One region of the Mesorhizobium sp. M0244 genome, then DNA from elsewhere that is predicted to be linked to it. Evidence: predicted binding sites of a transcription regulator. Region 1 holds the regulator's gene; each other region holds the start of a gene.

Evidence for each region. Region 1 encodes PhoB, which activates phosphate uptake and scavenging genes when phosphate is short. Its sites were predicted from a motif close to TGTCATNNANCTGTCAT; they were not measured.
Region 2: NKJ08_RS24545 (RNA degradosome polyphosphate kinase) is a predicted target of PhoB. The motif match lies at 5,069-5,085, and genes of this name have one in related genera.
Region 3: ugpB (sn-glycerol-3-phosphate ABC transporter substrate-binding protein UgpB) is a predicted target of PhoB. The motif match lies at 6,160-6,176, and genes of this name have one in related genera.

The regions. Positions count from the first base shown of each region.
Region 1 covers NZ_JAMYSE010000002.1:130,941-138,748, forward strand. Annotated here, with positions in the region: gene pstB (phosphate ABC transporter ATP-binding protein PstB) at 1-760, shown strand, start outside; gene phoU (phosphate signaling complex protein PhoU) at 793-1,500, shown strand; gene phoB (phosphate regulon transcriptional regulator PhoB) at 1,517-2,206, shown strand; gene NKJ08_RS02960 (ROK family protein) at 2,216-3,460, opposite strand; gene xylF (D-xylose ABC transporter substrate-binding protein) at 3,746-4,786, shown strand; gene NKJ08_RS02970 (sugar ABC transporter permease) at 4,929-6,260, shown strand; gene NKJ08_RS02975 (ATP-binding cassette domain-containing protein) at 6,380-7,180, shown strand; gene NKJ08_RS02980 (CHASE domain-containing protein) at 7,303-7,808, shown strand, end outside.
Region 2 covers NZ_JAMYSE010000049.1:23,492-31,299, reverse strand. Annotated here, with positions in the region: gene NKJ08_RS24560 (DoxX family protein) at 140-553, shown strand; gene NKJ08_RS24555 (hypothetical protein) at 572-1,198, opposite strand; gene ppx (exopolyphosphatase) at 1,262-2,794, opposite strand; gene NKJ08_RS24545 (RNA degradosome polyphosphate kinase) at 2,794-4,995, opposite strand; gene NKJ08_RS24540 (zinc-finger domain-containing protein) at 5,146-5,391, shown strand; gene NKJ08_RS24535 (FAD-dependent monooxygenase) at 5,411-6,646, shown strand; gene NKJ08_RS24530 (TIGR02117 family protein) at 6,865-7,536, opposite strand; partial or broken gene NKJ08_RS24525 (metal-sensing transcriptional repressor) at 7,644-7,808, shown strand, end outside.
Region 3 covers NZ_JAMYSE010000004.1:18,378-26,185, reverse strand. Annotated here, with positions in the region: gene NKJ08_RS04875 (ABC transporter permease) at 1-788, shown strand, start outside; gene NKJ08_RS04870 (ABC transporter ATP-binding protein) at 785-1,867, shown strand; gene NKJ08_RS04865 (sn-glycerol-3-phosphate import ATP-binding protein UgpC) at 1,889-2,956, opposite strand; gene ugpE (sn-glycerol-3-phosphate ABC transporter permease UgpE) at 2,964-3,812, opposite strand; gene ugpA (sn-glycerol-3-phosphate ABC transporter permease UgpA) at 3,821-4,705, opposite strand; gene ugpB (sn-glycerol-3-phosphate ABC transporter substrate-binding protein UgpB) at 4,787-6,097, opposite strand; gene NKJ08_RS04845 (bifunctional diguanylate cyclase/phosphodiesterase) at 6,405-7,808, shown strand, end outside.

The sequences.
Region 1 (7,808 bases):
CGCCGAGAAGACGAAGATCGAGGTCAAGAACCTCAACTTCTACTACGGCCAGAGCAAGGCGCTGAAGGACATCAGCCTGTCGCTGCCCGAGCGCAGTGTCACGGCCTTCATCGGGCCTTCGGGCTGCGGGAAGTCGACGCTGCTGCGCGTCTTCAACCGCATCTACGAGCTCTACCCGAAACAGACAGCCGAGGGCCAGGTCCTGCTCGACGGCAAGAACATTCTCGACCGGTCGCAGGATCTCAACCTGCTCAGGACCAAGATCGGCATGGTGTTCCAGAAGCCGACGCCGTTCCCCATGTCGATCTACGAGAACATCGCCTTCGGCGTCAGGCTCTACGAGAATCTCGGCAAGTCCGAGATGGACGGCCGCGTCGAACAGGCGTTGAAGCGTGCCGCGCTTTGGGGCGAGGTCAGGGACAAGCTCAACGCCAGCGGCTTGAGCCTCTCCGGCGGCCAGCAGCAGCGGCTCTGCATTGCCCGCACCGTGGCAGTGAAGCCGGAAGTCATTCTGCTCGACGAACCGGCCTCGGCCCTCGACCCGCTGTCGACCGCCAAGATCGAGGAACTGATCGACGAATTGCAAGCCGACTACACGATCGTCATCGTCACTCACAACATGCAGCAGGCGGCGCGCGTGTCGCGCCAGACTGCCTTCATGTATCTGGGTGAGCTGGTCGAGTTCGACCGGACCGAGAAGATCTTCACGTCGCCCCGCGAGAAGCGCACGCAGGACTACATCACCGGCCGCTTCGGCTGAGCGGTGCCGATCACGCAGACGAGGACAATATCATGGCCGAACATACAGTCGCGTCTTTCGACGAGGATCTCGAGCAGATCAGCAAGCTGATCCGCGACATGGCCGATCTCGCCGGTTCGATGGTCGGCGGGGCGACCAAGGCCCTGTTGAATTCCGACAATGCGCTGGCGCAGCGCGTTGTTTCGGACGACGCCATCATGGATGCGCGTCAACGCGAACTGGACGACCGCGCCATCACCCTGATCGCCAAGCGCCAGCCGATGGCCCACGATCTGCGCCATGTCGTCGGGGCGATCCGCATGGCCGGCGACCTCGAACGCATCGGCGACCTTGCCAAGAATATCGCCAAGCGTGTGAGTGCGGTCGGCCTCAGCGTCACGCCGCGCGACCTATCGCATTCCATCGATGCGATGGCGCAGCTGGTGCTCATCCAGGTGCAGGGCGTCATCGAGGAGTATGCTGCCGGCGATGCGGCCGCGCTGGCCAAGCTACGCGCCGCCGACGAGCGCATCGACGTCAAATACACGTCCGTGTTCCGCGAGCTGTTGACGTACATGATGGAAGACCCGCGCAACATCACCGCTTGCACGCATCTGCTGTTCTGCGCCAAGAATCTGGAGCGGATCGGCGACCATGTCACCAACATCGCCGAAAATGCGTATTATGTGCTGACCGGCGAGCAATTGCCTGTCAATCGTCCGAAGCAGGACGAAACGACAATGTCCGCACCGGTGACATGATGGGGGTGCCCAGCCGATGATCGCACCACGCATAATGGTGGTGGAGGACGAGGAGCCGTTGGGTGTGCTGCTCCGCTACAATCTCGAATCCGAAGGCTACCAGGTCGAGGTGGTGACACGCGGCGACGAAGCCGAGATCCGTTTGCAGGAGAATGTGCCCGATCTTCTGGTGCTCGACTGGATGATACCAGCGGTTTCCGGCATCGAGCTCTGCCGACGGTTGCGGGTGCGCCCCGAAACCGAGCGGCTGCCGATCATCATGCTGACCGCGCGCGGCGAGGAGAGCGACCGGGTGCGCGGTCTTTCGACCGGCGCCGACGACTATCTGGTCAAACCGTTTTCGACACCGGAATTCATGGCCAGGGTCAAGGCGCTGCTGCGCCGCGCCAAGCCGGAAGTGCTGTCCAGCGTGCTGAAGGTCGGCGACATCGTGCTCGATCGCGAATCGCACAGGGTCTATCGCAAGAAGAGCGAAATCCGGCTCGGGCCGACCGAATTCCGGCTGCTCGAATTCATGATGCGGCATCCCGGCCGCGTCTTCTCGCGCAGCCAGTTGCTCGATAATGTCTGGGGCGAGACGATCTACATCGACGAACGCACCGTCGACGTGCATGTCGGGCGGCTGCGCAAAGCCGTCAATAACGGCCGCATGCCGGATGTCATCCGCACCATCCGCGGTGCCGGCTATGCGATCAGGGAAGATTGACCTGCCTGGTCAGGCTACGTTCTTTCTGATGCCGGGCCTCATTTGCGCGCCCGGCGCGAAAATCTCCTGGTCGACGAAGCTTAACGCCCGCATCGCGCAGCCTTCGCGGATCAGCGGCAATTCGTTCGGCTCGGTGTCGAAGGAGATCGAGCTCGAATGCTGGCCACCGGCGGTCTGGGCGATGGCCTTGCGCAAGGCCGGCTCGATCAGATCGAAGGCGGCGGCACTGACGCCGACCATCGCGACCGGTGCTGGATCGATCAGCGCGAACAACGAGCCGAGACCGAAACCCAGCGCTTCGCCGGCCCTGCGGTAGGCCTCGCGTTCCGGCCCATCCTTCTCGCGGGCCCGGGCCGCCAACGCGCGCATGTCGGCGTCGCTGACGTCGGCGACCGGTTTGCTGTCTTCGCTCATCCCCGTAGCGTTGCGCCAGATGGCGTAATTGCCTGCATAGGCCTCGATGCAGCCGCGCCGCCCGCAACGGCAGAGCGCGCCGCCTGGACGATGGATCATGTGGCCAAACTCGCCGCCCGAGGAATGCGTGCCGGTGAACAGCTCGCCCTTCAGCACCAGCCCCATGCCGATGCCGTGCGAAAGCAGGATGGCGATGAAGTCGTCGCGATAGCGATCCGGATCGCGCCAGCGCAAAGCCACCGCCATCATATTGCAATCGTTCTCCACCGTGGCCGGGATGCCGAATTCGTCTTCCAGCATGTCGGCAAAGGCGATGTCCGTCTGCGGCGTGATCGGCGACCACAGCATGGCGCGTGCAGGGGAGTCGGTAATTCCCTGAATCGCCAGGGCGATGCGGGCGACACTGCGGACGTCAAGGTCTGGATCTTCCAGCCGGCGCCGGACGATGGCCATGCATTCGCGGATCAGCTCGTCGCGCGGCATGGTCAGCGTGTCCAGCCGGCGCTGTTCCTCGACGACCACCTGTCCCGCATAGTCGATGATGGCGGCCGACAGGAAATTCAGCGACAACACCACGGTCAGCACCGCCGCCGCTTCCGGGTTGAGGGCGAGGCCGACCTGCGGACGACCGCGTTTCAACGAAACGGGCTCGTTTGCCTTGCTCTCGGCGAGGATGCCTTCCCGTATCAGGTCGGAGGAGATCGCCGATATGGTCGAATGGCTGAGGCCGGTGGTTGCAGCGATCTCCGTACGCGACGGCTGGCTGGCCCGGCGCACCGCCGAGATCACCATCGCCCGGTTGCGCCGGCGCAAATCGTCATGGCGGATTCCGACCGACATCGTTTTGCTTTCCTCCCGGTTGCCGCGGCCGCTCATGAACCGGAAGCCGTCGGTAATGTCCGACAAATAGTGTCAGATACAGGCAAATAGTGTCAGATGCCGGCGGCGCTGTCATCGTTTATTCCGACACTCGAAAAAACTCGGAGAGTCATCAAAATCCATCAGAATCGATGTTGACAGCAGCCGGAGATCGGGTCAGTATTTTTTCGAGGCTCGAAAAAATTAACGCCTCTAGCTGGTCTTTGGGCCAATTGGTCACGCCGTACGCGGCGCAGGGAGGATATGATGAAGAAATTCACGACCGCCATTCTGGCGGGTGTCGCCATGACGCTGACGCTCGCGTCGGTGGCGCAGGCTAAGGACAAGGTCATCGGCGTTTCGTGGTCGAATTTCCAGGAGGAGCGCTGGAAGACCGACGAAGCCGCAATGAAGGCCGCCATCGAGGCCGCCGGCGACAAGTATATTTCCGCCGATGCACAGTCCAACCCGGGCAAGCAGCTCACCGACGTCGAGAGCCTGATCTCGCAGGGTGCCAACGCACTGATCATCCTGGCGCAGGACGCCTCGGCGATCGGGCCGGCTGTGCAGAAGGCGCTGGACGAAGGTATTCCGGTCGTCGGCTACGACCGGCTGATCGAGAACAAAGACGTCTTTTACCTGACCTTCGACAACAAGGAGGTCGGCCGCATGCAGGCCCGCGAAGTGTTCAAGGTGAAGCCGGAAGGCAACTACGTCTTCATCAAGGGCTCGGGCGCCGATCCGAATGCCGATTTCCTGTTTGCCGGTTCGATGGAAGTGCTGAAGGACGCCATCGACAGCGGCAAGATCAAGAATGTCGGCGAGGCCTATACCGACGGCTGGCTGCCGGCCAACGCCCAGAAGAACATGGAACAGTTCCTGACCGCGAACGACAACAAGGTCGATGCCGTAGTCGCCGCCAATGACGGCACCGCCGGCGGCGTCGTCGCCGCGCTGACGGCGCAAGGGCTGGCCGGATCCGTTCCGGTCTCGGGCCAGGACGGCGACCACGCCGCGCTGAACCGCATCGCGCTCGGCACACAGACCGTGTCGGTGTGGAAGGACGCGCGCGAGCTCGGCAAGAACGCCGCCGAGATCGCCTCGCAACTGGCCGACGGCAAGCAGATGACCGACGTTGCGGGCGTTAAGGATTTCACCACGCCCGGCGGCAACACCGTCAAGTCGCTGTTCCTGACCCCGGTCGCCATCACCAAGGACAACCTCAACGTCGTCATCGACGCCGGCTGGATCAAGAAAGAAGAAGTCTGCGCCGGCGTGGCGGCGGGCACTGTTCCGGTCTGCAACTGATCCGACGTTTCCGAGAAGTCCGAACGCCGCGGCTGCTCGCCGCGGCGTTTTTTCAAGAAGAATTGTTTTTCCGCTTCCGGCGGATAACTTCTAGGCTGCTTCCGGCATCCGCGGCAGACGGCAACCCGGCGGGAGAAACATCATGACCGACACGACTTCCAACACGCCGGTCGACAGCTCGACCGCAGACCGGGCGCGTGAATCCGAGCTCGGCGTCGTTGCCCGATTTCTCAAGGCAACCGAACTCGACACGCGCATGCTCGGCATGGTCGGCGCGCTGCTGGTCATCTGGGTCGGGATCCACATATTGTCAGGCGGGCTCTTCCTGACGCCGCGCAATCTCTGGAACCTTTCCGTGCAGACCTCCTCGGTGGCGATCATGGCGACAGGCATGGTGCTGGTCATCGTGATGCGCAACATCGATCTTTCCGTCGGTTCGGTGGAAGGCGTGATCGGCATGGTGATGGGCGTGGCGCAGGCCGAATTCCTCGTCCGCGTCATGGGGTTTCAGCTTGGCAGCCCCTGGCTGTGGGTCATTGCACTGGCCGCCGGCCTGGTGCTCGGCCTGGCTATCGGAGCGTTTCAGGGTTTCATCATCGCCTATCTCGAGGTTCCTGCCTTCATCGTGACGCTCGGCGGATTGCTGATCTGGCGCGGCATGGCATGGCTGATTACCAGCGGGCGCACCGTTGCGCCGCTGGACAGGACCTTCCAGCTGATGGGCGGCGGACCACGCGGCTCGATCGGCGCCACCTGGAGCTGGATCGTCGGTGTCGTCGCCTGCGCGGCCGTTGCCTTCGTGCTCTTCAACGGCCGCTCGCAGCGCAAGCGGTTCAAGTTCCCGCTGCGCCCTGTCTGGGCGGAAACCTTGCTCGGCGTGATAGCCTGCGCCGCCATCCTTGGCGCCGTCTGGATCGCCAATTCCTATCCTTGGCCGGTCGGCATCGTACGCCAATATGCCCAGCAGAACGGCATCACCATTCCCGAGGGCGGGTTGTTCATCGCCCACGGCATCGCCATACCGGTGCTGATGGCCGTGGCCGCGGGCATTGTCATGACCTTCATCACCAGGCGCACCCGTTTCGGCCGCTATGTCTTCGCCATCGGCGGCAATCCGGAGGCTGCCAATCTCGCCGGCATCAACACACGCTGGGTGACCATGAAGGTGTTCATGATCATGGGCGTGCTGGCCGCGATCAGTGCGGCGATCGCATCGGCCCGCCTCAACGCGTCGACCAATGCGCTGGGGACCCTGGACGAGCTCCTGGTCATCGCGGCGGCCGTGATCGGCGGCACGTCGCTCGCCGGCGGCTCCGGCACGGTGCTCGGCGCCATGCTCGGCGCGCTTCTGATGCAGTCGCTGCAATCCGGCATGGTGCTGCTCGGCATCGATTCGCCGCTGCAGAGCATCGTTGTCGGCGCCGTGCTGGTGGTCGCGGTGTGGCTCGATACCGTCTATCGCAAACGGGTCTGAGCATGATCCCGAACCGAAGATCCGCGTCAGCGAAAAGTGGAAACCGGTTTTTGCTGCCGCTGACCTTCGGTTCGGACAAGATCATGCTCAAGCAAGATCTATAGGGAGGAGGAACGAGCATGGCAGACAAGACCGCTCCCACGGGCACGCCGCTGATCGAGATGCGCAACATTTCCATCGCCTTCGGCGGCATTCGCGCCGTCGACGATGCCTCGGTCGATCTTTTCCCGGGCGAGGTGATGGCTTTGCTCGGCCATAACGGTGCCGGCAAATCGACGTTGATAAAAATCTTGTCTGGCGCCTACAAGCGCGATGCGGGCCAGATTTTCGTCAACGGCGAGGAGGCTTCGATCTCCAACCCGCGCGACGCCAAAAAGTACGGCATCGAGACGATCTACCAGACGCTGGCGCTGGCCGACAATGTCGACGCGGCCGCCAACCTGTTTCTCGGCCGCGAGCTGATGACCGGCTGGGGTACGCTCGACGACGTCGCCATGGAGGCCGAGGCGCGCAAGGTGATGGGCAGGCTCAATCCGCGTTTCCAACGCTTCAAGGAGCCGGTAATAAGGCTTTCGGGCGGCCAGCGGCAGTCGGTTGCGATCGCCCGCGCCATCCTGTTCAACGCCCGCATCCTGATCATGGACGAGCCGACGGCGGCACTGGGGCCGCAAGAAACTGCGCAGGTCGGCGAACTGGTCAAGCAGCTCAAGGCCGACGGCATCGGCATCTTCCTGATCAGCCACGACATTCACGACGTGTTCGAGCTTGCCGACCGCGTCTGCGTCATGAAGAACGGTCGGGTTGTCGGCACGGCGCGCACAACCGACGTCACCCAGGACGAGGTGCTCGGCATGATCATTCTCGGCAAATGCCCGCCCGGCGCCATACCGGGCCCGGGGGCCCTGAAGATCGCCGCTTGAACAAGAATTAGCCGGCTAATCAAATGCGGCGTAATGTGCCAGTCGTCACCATGCTTTGGCCTCGCCATTGTGTTGACGCCGGGACTTGCCCATAAAGAACCTTCCATGGCCCGTATCAGCAATTGAAAAAGCTCTTTCCGACCGTCGCTTTCATCGCCGTCGCGCTGATCAGCCTGACGATGGCGGGTTTTGCCTATTTTGCCACCCAGGAAGCGGCCCGCATAAAATTCGAGGCGACGGCAGACGACGCGCTCAACCGGATCGAAAGCCGCATCGACCTGGACCTGTCGCTGCTGCGCTCGACCCAGGCGCTGTTCGATGCGCGCAATGGCGGTATCTCGCAAGGCGAGTTCAAGGCTTTCTTCAACGCACTCGACATCGACAATAATTTCGCCGGCCTGCGCGGCATCGGCTTCCTCCGCCTGGCGAAAACTGAAAACGACGCGGCGGTCGAGCGCGACATCCTGCACGACCACGGCGCAAGCCATGCGATCTATCCCGACACGAACTTGCCCTGGCGTACGCCCATCGTGCTGTTCGAGCCGCTGGATCCGTCCAACAAATCCAGCATCGGCTACGACATGTTCACCCAGCCGGTGCGGCGCGAGGCGATCGAAAAAGCGTTGGC
Region 2 (7,808 bases), on a different contig from region 1:
TCCAGCATTACTTGGACAAAAGGGGTGCGGAATTTTCCGCGCCCCTTTTTCGTTGTCGGTTTGTGCCCTTCGGTCCGCTGACGGAAAACCTGCTAAGATCGGGCGCCAGGCCAAGCGGCCGTCGACAACGGAGGTGAAGATGCCCCGCAATGCGCTGCTTTTGCTTTCCCGGCTGCTGTTTGCCGCACTGTTCGTGCCGTCCGGCTTCCATGCGCTTGCCGACATCGCCGGCACATCGGGCTATTTCGCCGGCCTCGGCCTGCCGCTGCCAACGCTCGCTGCCTGGGGCACGGGGCTGTTCGAACTGATCGCCGGGCTGCTCATCCTCGTCGGCTTCAAGACGCCGATCGTGGCGCTGCTGCTCGCCGCCTTTTGCGTCGCGACAGCGTTCATCGGCCACTATGGCCAGGGCGGCGGCGATCCGACGCTGACCTTCATGCATTCGCAGATGCTGATGAAGGACATCGCGATATCAGGCGGTTTTCTGGCGCTGGCGATGGCTGGCGCGGGTGCATGGTCGGCCGACGGCGGGATGGCTGCAGGGACTGGCTAAGCTGCCGCCCGGCTCGGCTCATTTGCTGTCGAGAAAGACGAACTCCGCAAGCCTGGTTATGTTTATGGGCTGAGAGAGAAAGGCGCCATGCCCCATTCGACCGACGCTGATGGTCAGGCAAACCTGTCTGCTTTCCACCGCGATCGGCAGCCATTCATATCCATATTGATCTGCGCCCTTGGGGGAGTAGCTCCGAAGATTGCTGTCAATCGCGACATACAGGTAGTTGCGCAATTGGATCAGGCTTGCCCTCTTAACGTATGGCAACAGGTCGGTTCGGCCCACGATAGGCTCAAGAAAGTTGCCGAGGGGCTGATGAACGGACACGGTTCGATCGACAGCGCCAGGACAGAGATTAACGTCCGCATAAAATGTGTTCATCGAAATCGATCTTTGAAATTTGATCATTTCGTCGCTTATTCTAAATACAAAGTAATTTATCTTTTGCCCATTTTTAGGTTCTAAAAAACCTTTGAGCAAATTGAATGGTGTTTTGCCGTCTGCGCCTTTTGGATAACTCTTCTCAAACTCAAACGCGCCTGTTGCAGCAACGGAAACCTTGGAAACCGTCTGAGCTCTGGCCGCGTCGAAAATCAACAATGGCAGGATGGAAAGCAGCAGCGGCAGGATTTGACTGGATTTCACGATCTTCTTCCCCCTAGCGTGCAGTCGTCGCGATTGGTATCCAATTCAGCGCCGGGCCTGAAGCTACTTCACCGAAACGCTTGGCCCGCCCTCGACCGCCAGCACCAGCCGGCGGTTGGTGACCCTTGCCAGCTGTGCCAGCCGGCCGGCCGGCCGCTCGCCGTAAAGATCGGCCAGCGGCGCCGGCAGGACCAGCGCCAGCACGCCATTGCCGCGGTTTTCCCATTTCAGCCGCGGCATGACGCCCGGCATTGCCGCGGTCAGCAAATAGACGACGCGCAGCAGCGCGGCCAGCACACGGGCGCGCTCGAGATAGCGCGGTGTCGCCAGTCCGCGGATTTCCGGAGCGGCTTCATTGAACACGCCCTCGTGGCGAAACAGGCTGACAAGCGCCAGGAAGGCGCGGCCGGGATGGTCGACGCCAATGAACGAGGCGTGGGCGATGATGTTGAGCGATTGCTTGCCGCGATATTCGGGATGGGCGCGCCAGCCGATATCGGCGAGCAGGCAGGCGGCGTGGCGGTAGCGCGCCTCATCCCTGGTTTCGTTGATGCCGAAGGCAGCGAAGGCCTTGCCGGTCCATTCGACAAGCTCATGCGCGTGGTCGACCGAGCGCGAGCGCAGGCGGGCAAGCTCTTCGGCCGCCGAGATCAGTGGATCGGCCTTCTGCTCGGCCTTGTCGAGCAGCGAGTAGAGAAAGCCCTCGCGCACGCCCAGCGCCGAGACGATGATCTTCGACGGCTGCATCGCCGCCATGATCTCCTGCAGCACGATGGCGCCATAGGGCAGCAGCGAGCGGCGGTTCTTGGAGATGCCCTCGATGCCCTTGACCTTATCGATCTCTGCTTTCGCGACCTGCCGGAGGAAGTTCGCGGCGCTTTCGATGCCGATCTCGTAATGATGCATGACGCCGAGCGGGTAGTTGGTCATTTCCATGTGCAGTCGGGCGAGGTTTCGCCAGGTGCCGCCAACCGTGTAGAAGGCCCTGCCCTGCCCGGCTTTCAGCAATTTCGCCCGCGCCAGTTGCTCGCGCGTGATCTTTGCCGCCTGGGCCAGCGAGTTCTTCGCCATGTCCTGCAGGCGCAGGCCGCCCAACGGCAGCGTGATGCCGTCACCGATCGTCTCACCGTCGATGTCGATCAGTTCGAGGCTGCCGCCGCCAAGATCGCCGGCAATGCCGTTGGCCGGGTGGAAACCGGAGATGACGCCGAGCGCCGAATAATGGGCTTCCTCGCGGCCGCTCAGTACCTGGATCTCGGTCTTGAGCACATCCTCGGCGCGGTGGATGAAGTCGGGGCCGTTGACCGCCTCACGAGCGGCGGCGGTCGCCAGCACATACATGCGCTCGGCGCCGGCCTGGTCGGACAGCGCGCGGAAGCGGCGGAACTCTTCCATGGAGCGCGTCACCGCCTCGGGATCGAGCTTTCCGGTCGAAACGATGCCTCGGCCGAGGCCGGCCAGCATCTTTTCGTTGAACAGCAAGGTCGGCGAGCGCGCCAGCCCCTCATAGATGACAAGACGGATCGAGTTCGACCCGATATCGATGATGGACAGCGGTCGGCGGTCCTGAAGCCGGCCCTGGGATGCTGAAATCATCAGCCCGTCGCTGCGTTCTGTTTCTTGCGGCGCTTGAACTGCGCGATGCGCTTGGGCGCATGCGACTTCAACGCATCGCCCCGTCCGGACAGGCTCGGATTGGTCATGAAATATTCCTGCGCGTTGAACGGTTCCTCGCCCTCCTCCAGCACAACGCGCCGGGAAGTTCCGTCAGCCAATACGTCGAAACTTTGCTGGTTGTCCATGATGTTGCCGAGCATGATCTGGCCGAGCACCTGTTCATGCACAGTTGGATTGGTGATCGGCACCATGGTCTCGACGCGGCGGTCGAGATTGCGCGGCATCAGGTCGGCTGAGGAGATGTAGACGATCGCCCCGTCCGAGGGCAGGCCGTGGCCGTTGCCGAAGCAATAGATGCGGCTGTGCTCGAGGAAGCGGCCGACGATCGACTTCACCCTGATGTTCTCCGACAGGCCGGGCACCTGCGGCCTCAGGCAGCAGATGCCGCGCACGACGAGATCGATCTCGACGCCGGCGCGGCTGGCATCATAGAGAGCATCGATGATGATCGGGTCGACCAAGGCGTTCATCTTCATCCAGATGCGGGCCGGCCTGCTCTCCAGCGCGTGACTGATCTCGTCCGAAATGTGCTTGAGGATGCGGTCGCGCAGCGTAAACGGCGAGATGGCCAGCCGCATCTGCTCGGCCGGCTCGGCATAGCCGGTGATGAAGTTGAACAGCTGGGCGACATCGCGCGCGATCGTCGGGGCGGTGGTGAAGAAGGACAGGTCGGTGTAGATGCGCGCGGTGACAGGGTGGTAGTTGCCGGTGCCGAGATGCACGTAATTGCGTAGCCTGCCATCCTCGCGCCGCACCACCAGCGACATTTTCGCGTGGGTCTTCAGCTCGAGGAAGCCGAAGACGACCTGGACGCCGGCGCGCTCGAGGTCGCGGGCCCAGCGGATGTTGGCTTCTTCGTCGAAACGCGCCTTGAGCTCGACCAGCGCCGTCACCGACTTGCCGGCCTCGGCGGCGTCGACCAAAGCGCGCACGATCGGGCTGTCGTTGGAGGTGCGGTAGAGCGTCTGCTTGATTGCCACCACTTCCGGGTCGGCCATCGCCTGGCGCAGGAACTGCACCACCACGTCGAAGGATTCGTAGGGGTGGTGGACGATGATGTCCTTCTCGCGGATCGCGGCAAAACAATCGCCGCCATGCTCGCGGATGCGCTCGGGGAAGCGCGGGTTGTAGGGCGTGAATTTCAGATCGTCGCGGGCGACGGCGACGATCTCCGAAATCTGGCTGAGCGCCAGCGGACCGGTGAGCACGCTGATGCGGCTTGCCGAGACGCCAAGCTCGCCGGCGACGAAGTCGCGCAGCTCGGGCGGCATCAGCCGGTCGAATTCGATCCGGATGACCGAGCCGCGGCGCCGCCGCTTCAGTGCCGTCTCGAACAGCCGCACCAGGTCCTCGGATTCTTCCTCGACCTCGATATCGCTGTCGCGGATGATGCGGAACGTACCGGAGCCCTTGACCTCATAGCCGGGGAACAGCTTGCCGATGTAGAGACTGACCGCCTCTTCGAGCGGGATGAAGCGGACATGGTGCTTGCGATCCGGCAAGCGGATGAAGCGCCTCAGCGCCACCGGCAGGCGCAAAAGCGCGCTCATTTCCTCGCCGTTCTTGCGATGGCGCAATTGCAACGCCATCGAGAAACCGAGATTGGGAATGAACGGAAACGGATGCGCCGGGTCGATCGACAGCGGCGTCAGGACCGGAAACACCTGCTCCTGGAAATGGTCCTCGAGCCAGACCTTCTCGTCCTTGGTCAGCGCATCACGGGTGATGCTCTCGATGCCTTCCTTGTTGAGCAGCAGCATCAGCGCCGAAAGACTGTTCTGCTGGTCCTCCTGCAGACGTTCGACCTCGCGCAGCAATTGTTCGAGCTGCTGTTCGGGGGTGCGGCCGTCCGGGCTCTTCAGCACTATGCCTTCTCGCACCTGGCCGGCAAGACCGGCGACGCGGACCATGAAGAACTCGTCGAGGTTGGCGGCCGATATCGACAGGAAGCGAACGCGCTCGAGCAGCGGATGATTGGCGTTCAGCGATTCCTCAAGCACGCGCCGATTGAATTGCAGCCAGGAAAACTCGCGATTGACGAAGCGGTCGGGATTGCCGCCTTCGGGGCTCGCCACCTCGACGGTGATGAATTCGTTCTGGACCGGCTTCAGTTCGTTCATGATTCCTGCTCTTCCCACACCCGTCCGCCGATTACGGCGTTAACCGGCTTAACTTATCCTCTGACAGGCTTTTGCGACAGTTTCATTTCATCGATCTTGCAAAGAGACGGGTTATAATCCAGATGCAATCGACAAGATCAGGAGACGACGATGGCAGGCGGTTCCATTCCCCATTTCCAGAACGATGCGGGCTATCCGGCGATCGACATCGGCGTCAAGGAATTCATGTGCACCGGCGCCAACCCACCTTTCGACCATCCGCATGTGTTTCTCGACATGGGCGACGACAATGAAAAAGTCTGCCCCTATTGCTCGACGCTCTATCGCTATTCGCCGAAGCTGAAGGCATTGGAAACGCAGCCGCCGGGCTGCCTCTATATCGACCAGGCCGCCTGATTCTTCCGCGACAAGCCTGATGCGAGAAACGCAGTCCCGGCAGGTGGTCATCGCCGGGGCGGGCGTCGCCGGGCTGACCGCGGCATTGGCCTTCGCCGAGCGCGGCTATTCGGTAAAATTGTTCGAACAAGCGCAGCACCTCGAGGCTGTCGGCGCCGGCATCCAGCTTTCGCCCAACGCGACGCGCATTCTTCGACAACTCGGCGTACTCGATCGGCTGATGCCCAATGCGGTGCGGCCCGAGGCGGTCGTACTCAAGGATGCCGCCACGCTGCGCGAGCTGGCGCGCGTACCGCTTGGCCACGCCGCCGAAACGCGCTGGGGGGCGCCCTATCTCGTCGCCCACCGTGCCGATCTGCAAGCCGCGCTGATGCAGCGAGCAGCCGAGCGGCCTGAGATCGAGCTTGTCACCGGTGCCCGCGTCGGCAGTGCCGCCACCGGACCGCATGGCATCACGGCGACGATCGAGAGCGCCGGCACGACCGTCGAAACCGCGGCATTCTTGCTGATCGGCGCCGATGGCGTCTGGTCGTCGGTGCGAGAAAAGCTGGCCCGCAAGGAGGCCGATTTTGTCAGAAGCCGCTTCTCGGGCGAGCTTGCCTGGCGCGCCACCGTGGGTGCCGGCAGCCCTGCTGGGCAAGCCTTTGCAGCGGTCGGCGCGCCCTATTGCGTTACTGCATTCCTCCATCCCGGCTTCCATATGGTCGCCTATCCGGTCAGACGTGGCACTGCCTTCAACCTCGCTGCCTTCACCAAGGGCGAGCGCATCGCCGAAGGCTGGTCGGGGCATGCCAACCCCGCCAGTTTCGCCTGCGCCATGCGCGGTACCGCGCCGGCGCTGGTCCGGCTGGCGGGCGAGGCGGCGCCGTGGACGGCATGGCCGATCCACACCGTCGAGCAGCGGCGGTGGACGACGCGGGAAGGGATCGCCCTGATCGGCGATGCGGCGCATGCGATGACGCCCTTTGCCGCACAGGGCGCGGCGATGGCGATCGAGGACGCCGCGACGCTTGCCGGCTTCGTTGCCGCTTCGCCAGCCGATCTTGAGGGGGCGCTTGCCGCTTGGGAACAGGCACGGCGGCCGCGCGTCGCCCAGGTCGCCCGCCGCGGCGCCATCAACCGCCTCGCCTGGCATGCGGCCGGGCCGGTGGCGATGGCCCGCAACCTGTTCCTGGCGATGCGCTCGTCCGAAAAGCTAACCGCTGATCTCGACTGGCTCTATGGCTGGCGGATGCCGGATGGTGGCGCGCGATGATACGCTCGACAGGCCGGCGGGACAGCGCCCCTCTCTGTCCTGCCGGACATCTCCCCCACTTGGGGGGAGAATCGGCCGTCACCTCGGCTTTCGCCAATTTGCAACGTTGCAGGATGAAGCGCAGCGCCGAAGCTGCCAATCTCCCTCCCTGTGGGGAAGATGTCCGGCAGGACAGAGGGGGCGCGAAGAATCGCGGCGCTGATCAGCCGGAACACCTGTCAATCATAAAGCCGCATCGACAGGCCGAGCGAGGCCGGCAGCGGGTTCCACCAGCCTGTGCGCAGCCCGGCTATGCGTAACGCCGCCGCCGTCCAGGTGTTGCAGCCGACCAGCGCGTTGAAATGGCCGTTGGCTTCGAAAAAACGATCGAAGCGGGAATAGGCGGCGTTCTCGATCGGCATGGCCCCGTTGGGTCCCTGCTGGAAGCTTGCTGCAATGTAATCGAGCAGCGCCGCAAAGCGCTCATCGCCGATGGCGAAGCCGGCGACGTCGGGATGCAGCTCGGCGATGTCGCCGGAAACGTCGACATGCATCACCGAGGCGTCGACGGTCAGCGCCTTGAGCACCGGCACCGCCTTCAGCTCCGACCAGGTCGGCGTCTCCAGATAGAAGGCGCGGCCGCCCCAGCCGAAGACGATGTAGCGGACCTCCGCCATGTCGGCCGGAATGCCGGCATCGACCAGGAAATGGAAGCGCCGGCGCACATTGTCGTCGACCGGGATGGCGATGTCGGTGTGGATCGGATTTTGCAGCACCAGGATGCGGTGGCTTGCGCCGATCGGATCGGCAACGGCCGCCGGCCAGAGCGGGCGCGGCAGCAGCGTGCCAAGCGCCACCGCAACGACTATTGCGACGACCAGCAGGCCAAGAAAACGAGCAAGCTTCTTCATGGGGAAGGCATAGAGCAAGCAATGCTCAAGGTGAAGTGTCTGTGGAAGTTGTACCGGCTGATAAAAGCGCTTGACGCATATCCTCCCCCGGAGGATATGCGTCAAGCATGTCAGATCACCTCCATGCTTCGCATCCTTCCATCATAAAGCGCCTGAAGCGCGCGCAAGGCCACCTTGCGGCGGTGCTGTCCATGATCGAGGCGCATCGCCCTTGCGTTGATCTGGCGCAGCAGCTCCATGCCGTCGAAAGGGCCATCAGCAGCGCCAAGCGC
Region 3 (7,808 bases), on a different contig from region 1:
GCGTCGGCTCGGGCGCTGCGCGCCATCAGCAGCGCACGCCCCGGGCGCGAGCCACCATTCCTTGCCTGCTGCTGCCGGCTCTCACCACGCTGCTGGCGCTCGGCGTGCCGTTCGTCACGATCGGCCGCTGGCTTATGGCCGGCGGCGCCGAGGTCTGGCGGCTCGACGAGATCGGCCTGGCGCTTGGCCAGACGCTGTTTCTGGCGCTTGCCGGCGCGCTGCTCGCCACCGTTGCGGCAATGCCCATGGCGTGGATCTCCATCCGCGCGCCGGGGCGGCTGCAGCGCATTCTGGAGGGCTGCAACTATATCGTCGGCGCGCTGCCCGGCGTCGTCATCGCGCTGGCGCTGGTCACCATCACCGTGCGCATCGCCATGCCGCTCTACCAGACGCTGTTCACCATCCTGGTCGCTTACGCCCTGATGTTCCTGCCGCGCGCGCTGATCAGCCTCAGGGCGTCGATCGCACAGGCGCCGGTCGAGCTCGAACGCGCCGCCTCCAGCCTCGGCCGGGCGCCGCTCAAGGCGCTGTGGTCGACGACCATCCGGCTGTCGGCGCCGGGTGCCGCGGCCGGCATGGCATTGGTCGCGCTGGGCATCATGAACGAGTTGACCGCAACCCAGATGCTGGCACCCAACGGCACCCGCACGCTGGCGATGGCGTTCTGGTCCTATAGCGGCGAGATCGACTATGCGTCGGCGGCGCCTTATGCGCTGATCATGGTGGCGATGTCGCTGCCTTTGACCTGGCTGCTCTACGTCCAGTCGAAGCGGATGGCCGGGCGATGAGCTTTCTCGAACTGAGCGGCATCCACAAGCACTACGGCCCAGTGGCCGCACTTGCCGGCGTCGACCTCAGCGTGGCCAGCGGCAGCCGCACGGCCATCGTCGGGCCGTCCGGTTGCGGCAAAACCACCTTGCTGCGGCTGATCGCCGGCTTCGAGGCGCCGGACCAGGGTCGCATCGTGCTCGATGGCGAGGTGCTGGCCGATGGCGACACGGCCGTGCCGGCGCATCGCCGCGGCATCGGGCTGGTGGCGCAGGACGGCGCTCTATTCCCGCATCTGAGCATCGCCGCGAATATTGGGTTCGGCATGGGCCGTCACGAGGAAAAGCGCAACGAGCGCATCGCCGAGCTCGCTTATGTCGTCGGGCTGGACAAAGGGATCCTGAAGCGCCGCCCGCACGAACTCTCCGGCGGCCAGCAGCAGCGTGTCGCGTTGGCCCGCGCCATGGCCATGAAGCCGCGGCTGATGCTGCTCGATGAGCCGTTCTCGGCGCTCGACACCGGCCTGCGCGCCTCAATGCGCAAGGCCGTGGCCGAGCTTCTCGAAACAGCCGGCATCACCACGATCCTGGTCACCCATGATCAGGCCGAGGCGCTGTCCTTCGCCAGCCAGGTCGCGGTGATGCGCGACGGCAAATTCTCGCAGGTCGGCACGCCGCGCGACCTCTATTTCAGGCCGAAGGACAGGATGATCGCCGAGTTCCTCGGCGACGCCATCGTCCTGCCGGCCAGGATCGCCGATGGCTTCGCCACCTCGCCGCTCGGCCGCATCGCCGTCGACAGCACGGAGCGGCGCGACGTCGCCCGCATCATGCTGCGGCCCGAGCAGGTGCTGCTGAAAAGAACCTCGCGTGAAGGCATGTCGGGCACTGCGGACATGCTGTTCGGCGAGGTGACGGAATCCGAATTTGCCGGCTCGATGTGCACGATCGCCGTGCGTCTCTTGAACAGTCCCGATCCGCCCGACGCCGCCGCCATCGGCAACACGCCATTGATCCTGCGCAAGCCGGGCATGGACGCCCCGGCAGTCGGCGAGATCGTCCGGCTGACCGTATCGGGCAAGGCGCATGTGTTTGCCTGAACGGTTTGTACAAGGCCGACCTCAATCGACCCGTTTGCCCGCCTGATCGAACCAGTGCAGCTTTTCGGACCTGGCCACGACGCGCAATTGGTCGCCGGGCCTGGCGCTGGCGCGACCTGAGACGCGTACGACGATGCGGCTGCCGGCTGCCGCGCAGTGGAGAAAGCTTTCGGCACCGACCGGTTCGACGGCTTCGACCGTCGCCGGCAGCGCAAGCGCGCCGGACGGCGCCTCTGCCGCGAAAGTGATATCGGCATCCTCCGGACGAAACCCGAGTGTCACCGCCTTGCTTTGTCCAGGCGCCAAGCCAACCATCGTACCGTCCGCCAGTGCCGAGCCGGACGAGCCCCCCGTCAGCGCCAGGAGATTCATCGGCGGCGCACCAATGAAGGAAGCGACGAAGGTCGACGCCGGCTTCTCGTACACATCGAGCGGCGCGCCGATCTGCTCGACCAGTCCGGCGTTCATGACAACGAGGATGTCGGCCAGCGTCATCGCCTCAAGCTGGTCGTGGGTAACATAAACCGAGGTGACACCGAGCGAGCGCTGCAAATTCTTGATCTCGACGCGCATCTGCCCGCGCAATTTCGCATCGAGGTTGGACAAGGGCTCGTCGAACAGGAAGACTTTCGGGTTGCGCACGATGGCACGGCCCATGGCGACACGCTGGCGCTGGCCGCCGGAAAGCTCGCGCGGGCGCCGGTCGAGAAGCGCCGAAAGCTCCAGCACCTTGGCGGTCGAACGCACCCTGCTGTCGATCTCGTCCTTCGGCGTGCCGCGGTTGCGCAGGCCATAGGCCATGTTGTCATAGACCTTCATATGCGGGTAAAGCGCGTAGTTCTGGAACACCATGGCGATGTCGCGCTCGGTCGGGCCAATGGCGTTGACCACCTTGCCGTCGATGGCGACTGTACCGGCAGAAATGGTCTCCAGCCCGGCGATCATCCTCAGCAGCGTAGACTTGCCGCAGCCCGAGGGGCCGACCAGAACACAAAGCTCCTTGTCGGGAATGGCAATGGAAACGCCCTTCACGGCTTCGATGCCGCCGGGATAGATCTTCTTCACGTCCTTCAGATCGACGGTCGCCATCGGCTTCTCACTTTTCGGATTCGACCAGGCCGCGCACGAACCAGCGTTGCATCAGCACGACCACCAGGATCGGCGGCACGATGGCTAGCATTGCCGTGACCATGACCAGGTGCCATTGCGTGTCAGCATCGGCGAAGGAAACCATCTTTCTCAGCGCGATGACGATGGTGTTCATATCGTTACTGTTGGTGACGAGCAGCGGCCAAAGATACTGCGTCCAGCCGTAGATGAAGAGGATTACGAACAGAGCCGCGATGTTGGTGCGAGACAGTGGCAGGAGGATATCGAAGAAGAAGCGCCACGGCCCGGCACCGTCGACACACGCCGCCTCGACCAATTCGCCCGGTATGGTCATGAAAAACTGGCGAAACAGCAGCGTCGCGGTGGCCGAAGCGATCAAAGGGATGATCAGGCCGGCATAGGTGTCGATCATGCCGAGATCGACCATCACCTTGTAGGTCGGCAGGATGCGCACCTCGACCGGAAGCATCAAGGTGATGAAGATCAACCAGAAGAAGGTCATGCGCAGCGGAAAGCGGAAGAACACGATCGCGTAGGCCGACAGGATCGAGATGAAGATCTTTCCCACCGCAACGCCGAGCGCCATGATCGTGGTGTTGAGGAGCAGTCTGCCGACGCTGACACCGCCGATGCGACCAATACCGCCGAACAGCGCCTCGCTGTAGTTGTTCCAGAGCTGGTCGCCGGGCAAGAGCGGCAGCGGCGGCCTGAGGATCGTTTGCAGCGTGTGTGTCGAGGCAACGAAGGTGTAGTAGATCGGAAAAGCCACGATCAATATGCCAAGGATGAGCACGGCATGGGCGATGAAGGTGCGGAGCGGGGACTGGCCGATCATCGCTGCCCTCAACCGTAATGGACTTTGCGTTCCACGTAGCGGAACTGGATAGCAGTAAGCGCAATGACGATGGCCATCAGGATGACCGACTGCGCCGCCGAATCGCCGAGGATCAGATTGACGAAGCCGTCATTGTAGACCTTGTAGACCAGCGTCTCGGTCGTCTTGCCCGGCCCGCCGCCGGTGACGGCATGAACGATGCCGAACGTGTCGAACAGGGCATAGACCGTGTTGACGACCAGCAGGAAAAAGGTTGTCGGCGCAAGCAGCGGGAAGACGATAGTCCAGAAGCGCTTGGTCTCGCCGGCGCCATCCATGGCCGCCGCCTCGATCAGCGTTTTCGGCACCGCCTGCAGGCCGGCAACGAAGAACAGGAAATTGTAACTGATCTGCTTCCAGGCAGCCGCCGACACCAGCAGGATCATGGCGTGGGTGCCGTTGAGCAGCGGATCCCACGCGATGCCGAGGCTTCTCAGCAAATAAGCCAACGACCCGATCGAAGGATTGAACAGAAAAAGCCACAGCATGCCGGCAATCGCCGGCGCCACGGCATATGGCCATATCAACAGTGTGCGGTAGAGGCCTTTGCCGCGCACGGCCTTCTCGGCCATGACCGCGAGCAGCAGGGCCACAACCATGGCAACGATCGCGGTCGCAAGAGAGAACACCACCGTGACCTTGATCGAGTTGAGGTAGGCCGGATCGGCCAGCACCTTCCGGAAATTGGCAAACCAGACAAACCGGCTCCTCAGCCCGAACGGGTCTTGCCTGAGCATCGACTGGTAAAGCGCCTGACCGGCCGGCCAATAGAAGAAAACCAGTGTTATGGCGAGTTGTGGCGCCACCAGCAGGTAGGGCAGGATCTTGTTGGGAAAGACGACGCGTGGAGACAGGCTGATTTCCCTCGCTATTCAGGTATCGCCCCCGCCCGCGCGCGGGGGCGATATTCCAACCGACTAACCGAGATAATCCCGTCAGTTCTCCAGCGCTTCCTTGATCGCGGCGTTGCCGCGCGTGACCGCATTGTCGAGCGCCTGCTGAGCGGTTTGCTGGCCGGCCAGCATCTTCTCGAGCTCCTCGTTCTGGATATCACGCACCTGCGGCAGATTCGGCAGGCGCACGCCCTTCGAGTTGTCGGTCGGCGCCTTGCCCGTCATCTGCAGGATGGGTGTCTCGCGGCCGGGGTGTTTGTCATAGAAGCCTGATTTCTTAGTCGCCTCGTATGCCGCAAGCGTCACTGGCAGGTATCCCGACTTCTGGTGCAGATATTCCTGCACATCTGTCTTGGACAGATAGGCAAAGAAGGCCGCGACGCCCTTGTATTCCTCGTCCGACTTGTTGCCGAACACCCACAGGCTGGCACCGCCCGGCGTGGTGTTCTGTGGTGCGCCCTTGGCGTCGGTATCGTAGGGAAGCTGGCCGATGCCATAGTTCATGCCGGACTTGACGATGTCGCCGAGGCCGCCTGACGATTCGGTGAAGATGCCGCATTCGCCGGCGAGGAATATCTGCTTGGCTTCGGAGGTGCGTCCGCCATACTTGAATGTGCCGTCCTTGGCCAAGTCAGCGAGCGCCTGGAAGTGGTTGACGAAAATCGGCGCATTGATCTTGAGTTCGACATCACCTCCGGCCAGGCCATTCTGCTGGGTAGCCCAAGGCACGTCATTCCACGCTGCGAAATTCTCCAGATGGATCCAGGTCAGCCAGGTCGAGGTGTAGCCGCAAGGGGCGGCGCCGCTCGTTTTGATCTTCTTGGCAGCTTCCCACACCTCGTTCCAGGTCTTGGGCGGGCTGTTCACGTCGAGGCCGGCCTTCTGGAAGATGTCCTTGTTGTAGTAGAGGATCGGCGAGGAGGAGTTGTAGGGGAAGGACAGCATGGTGCCGTCCGGCTTCGAATAATAGCCGACGATGCCGGGCAGATACTGGCTCTTGTCGAAGGTCATCCCAGCACTGGTCAGCACATCGGCCGCCGGTTTGATCGCACCCTCGGCCGCCATCATCACGCCGGTACCGACGTCGAACACCTGGAGGATATCGGGCGCCTGTCCGGCGCGGAAGGCCGCTATGCCCGCATTCAGCGTCTCCGGATAGGTGCCCTTGAACACCGGAACGAGCTCATAGTCGCTCTGGCTGGCGTTGAAATCCTTGGAGATCTTGTCGACGACCTCGGCGTTGGCACCGGTCATGGCGTGCCACCAGCTGATCTGCGTGACGGCGAAGGCGGAGGTGGTGGAAAGCAGGGTCAAGGTGGCGGCAATACCGGCCGCGAAGCCGAAGAACTTCATGTTTCATCTCCCGTTTGTCATTGGCGAAAGGGGCGCTTCCGCAAAGCCAATATGTGGCGCTGATGACAATCGGACAACGGTTTTGTTGCGGATCAATGAACATCGTTTCCGACTAAAGTGCGCTCGCTACCGAAAGCGCGGCGTCAGGGGACTGCACCACCGCCCCTCTCGGCAGAGCGGCATGCACTTGTCTGGTTTCCCCCGAAAAGACCCGCCTCATGACCCGCGGGTTAACCATTCGTTAAAATCTCCAAGGGCTAATCAGTCACACCTCCCCTGTTTTTTTGGCAGACCGAGTGAACCCAGGATGCTGACGGTCTATAACTGTATTGTAAGTCAGCACGACCTGAGACTGGTCGCACTTGCCGCCCTCGTCTGCGGCATTTCCTGCTTCTCAGCAGTTAATCTCCTTAAGCATGTCGGCCGATCGACCTACCGAAATCGGCTTGTCTGGCTGATGATCGCCGCAACTTCGACCGGGTTCGGCATATGGGCGACGCATTTCATCGCCATGACTGCGTTTACGCCGGGAATACCAAACGCATACAATCCGGGATTATCCGCCTTTTCGCTTGCCGCCGCCGTCATCCTGACCGCGCTTGGGATGTGGGTTGCCACCTTGCGCCGCGGCATCGACCATTTCCTCGTCGGCGGCGCCATTCTCGGTGGCGCCATCGCGACGATGCACTACATCGGCATGGCGGCATTCGAGGTGGAAGGCCGGATCGTGTGGAACCTGCCCCTTGTCGCGATATCGCTTCTGGCCGGCGGGACGCTCGCGGCAGTGGCGCTTCTTGTCGTCTTGCGTCGCCCATCCGCGCTCGCGACGCTCGGCGGCGCCGTGCTTTTGACGCTGGCGATCTGCAGCTTGCATTTCATCGCGATGGCCGCAGTGTCGATCTTTCCGGATTCCTCGATTGAAATATCCGAACATTCAATCGACCCCGTTTCCCAGGCGTTTGCCGCAGCAGTCGCCAGCCTGGTAATCCTTGTGCTGTCGGGCGCCGCCCTGTGGATCGACCTGCGTTTTCGCGGCCAGAAGCTCGAGGCCGATCGCATGCACGATCTCGCCAATGCCGCTGTCGAAGGTCTGATCGTTTGCGATGGCACCCGCATCGTCAGCGCCAATGACAGCATGGCGAAACTGACGGGCACGGCGACAGCCACCCTGAACACGATGCAGCTCGGCGACCTTTTCGACGAACGGAGCACAGCCGATATATCCGGCTTCGGCGAGCAGGCGCAGGAAGCGAAATTGAGGGGCAGCGACGGCACGAGAATTCCTGTCGAGCTGATCGCCAGGAAGATCACGTACTGCGGCAGGCCTCATACAGTGCTTGCCGTTCGCGACGTCCGCGAGCGCAAAAAGGCGGAAGAAGAGATCCTCCGCCTCGCACATTTCGACCCACTTACCGGGCTTGCCAATCGCCGAAGCTTTTCTTCCCGGCTCGAAGCGGAAATCGCATCGATGGATCGTAGCGGCAAGGATGGATATCTGGCGCTCCTGCTGCTTGACCTCGACCGGTTCAAGCAAGTCAACGACCTCTATGGCCACAGCGCCGGCGACGCCATGCTGCAGAAGCTGGCGCACTGCATTTCCGGCATCCCGCGCCACGGACAGATGCTCGCGCGCCTCGGCGGCGACGAATTTGCCATCATAGCTCCGAACCTCCCCGACCCACTGGCCGCGGGTCGCATAGCCGAGGATGTG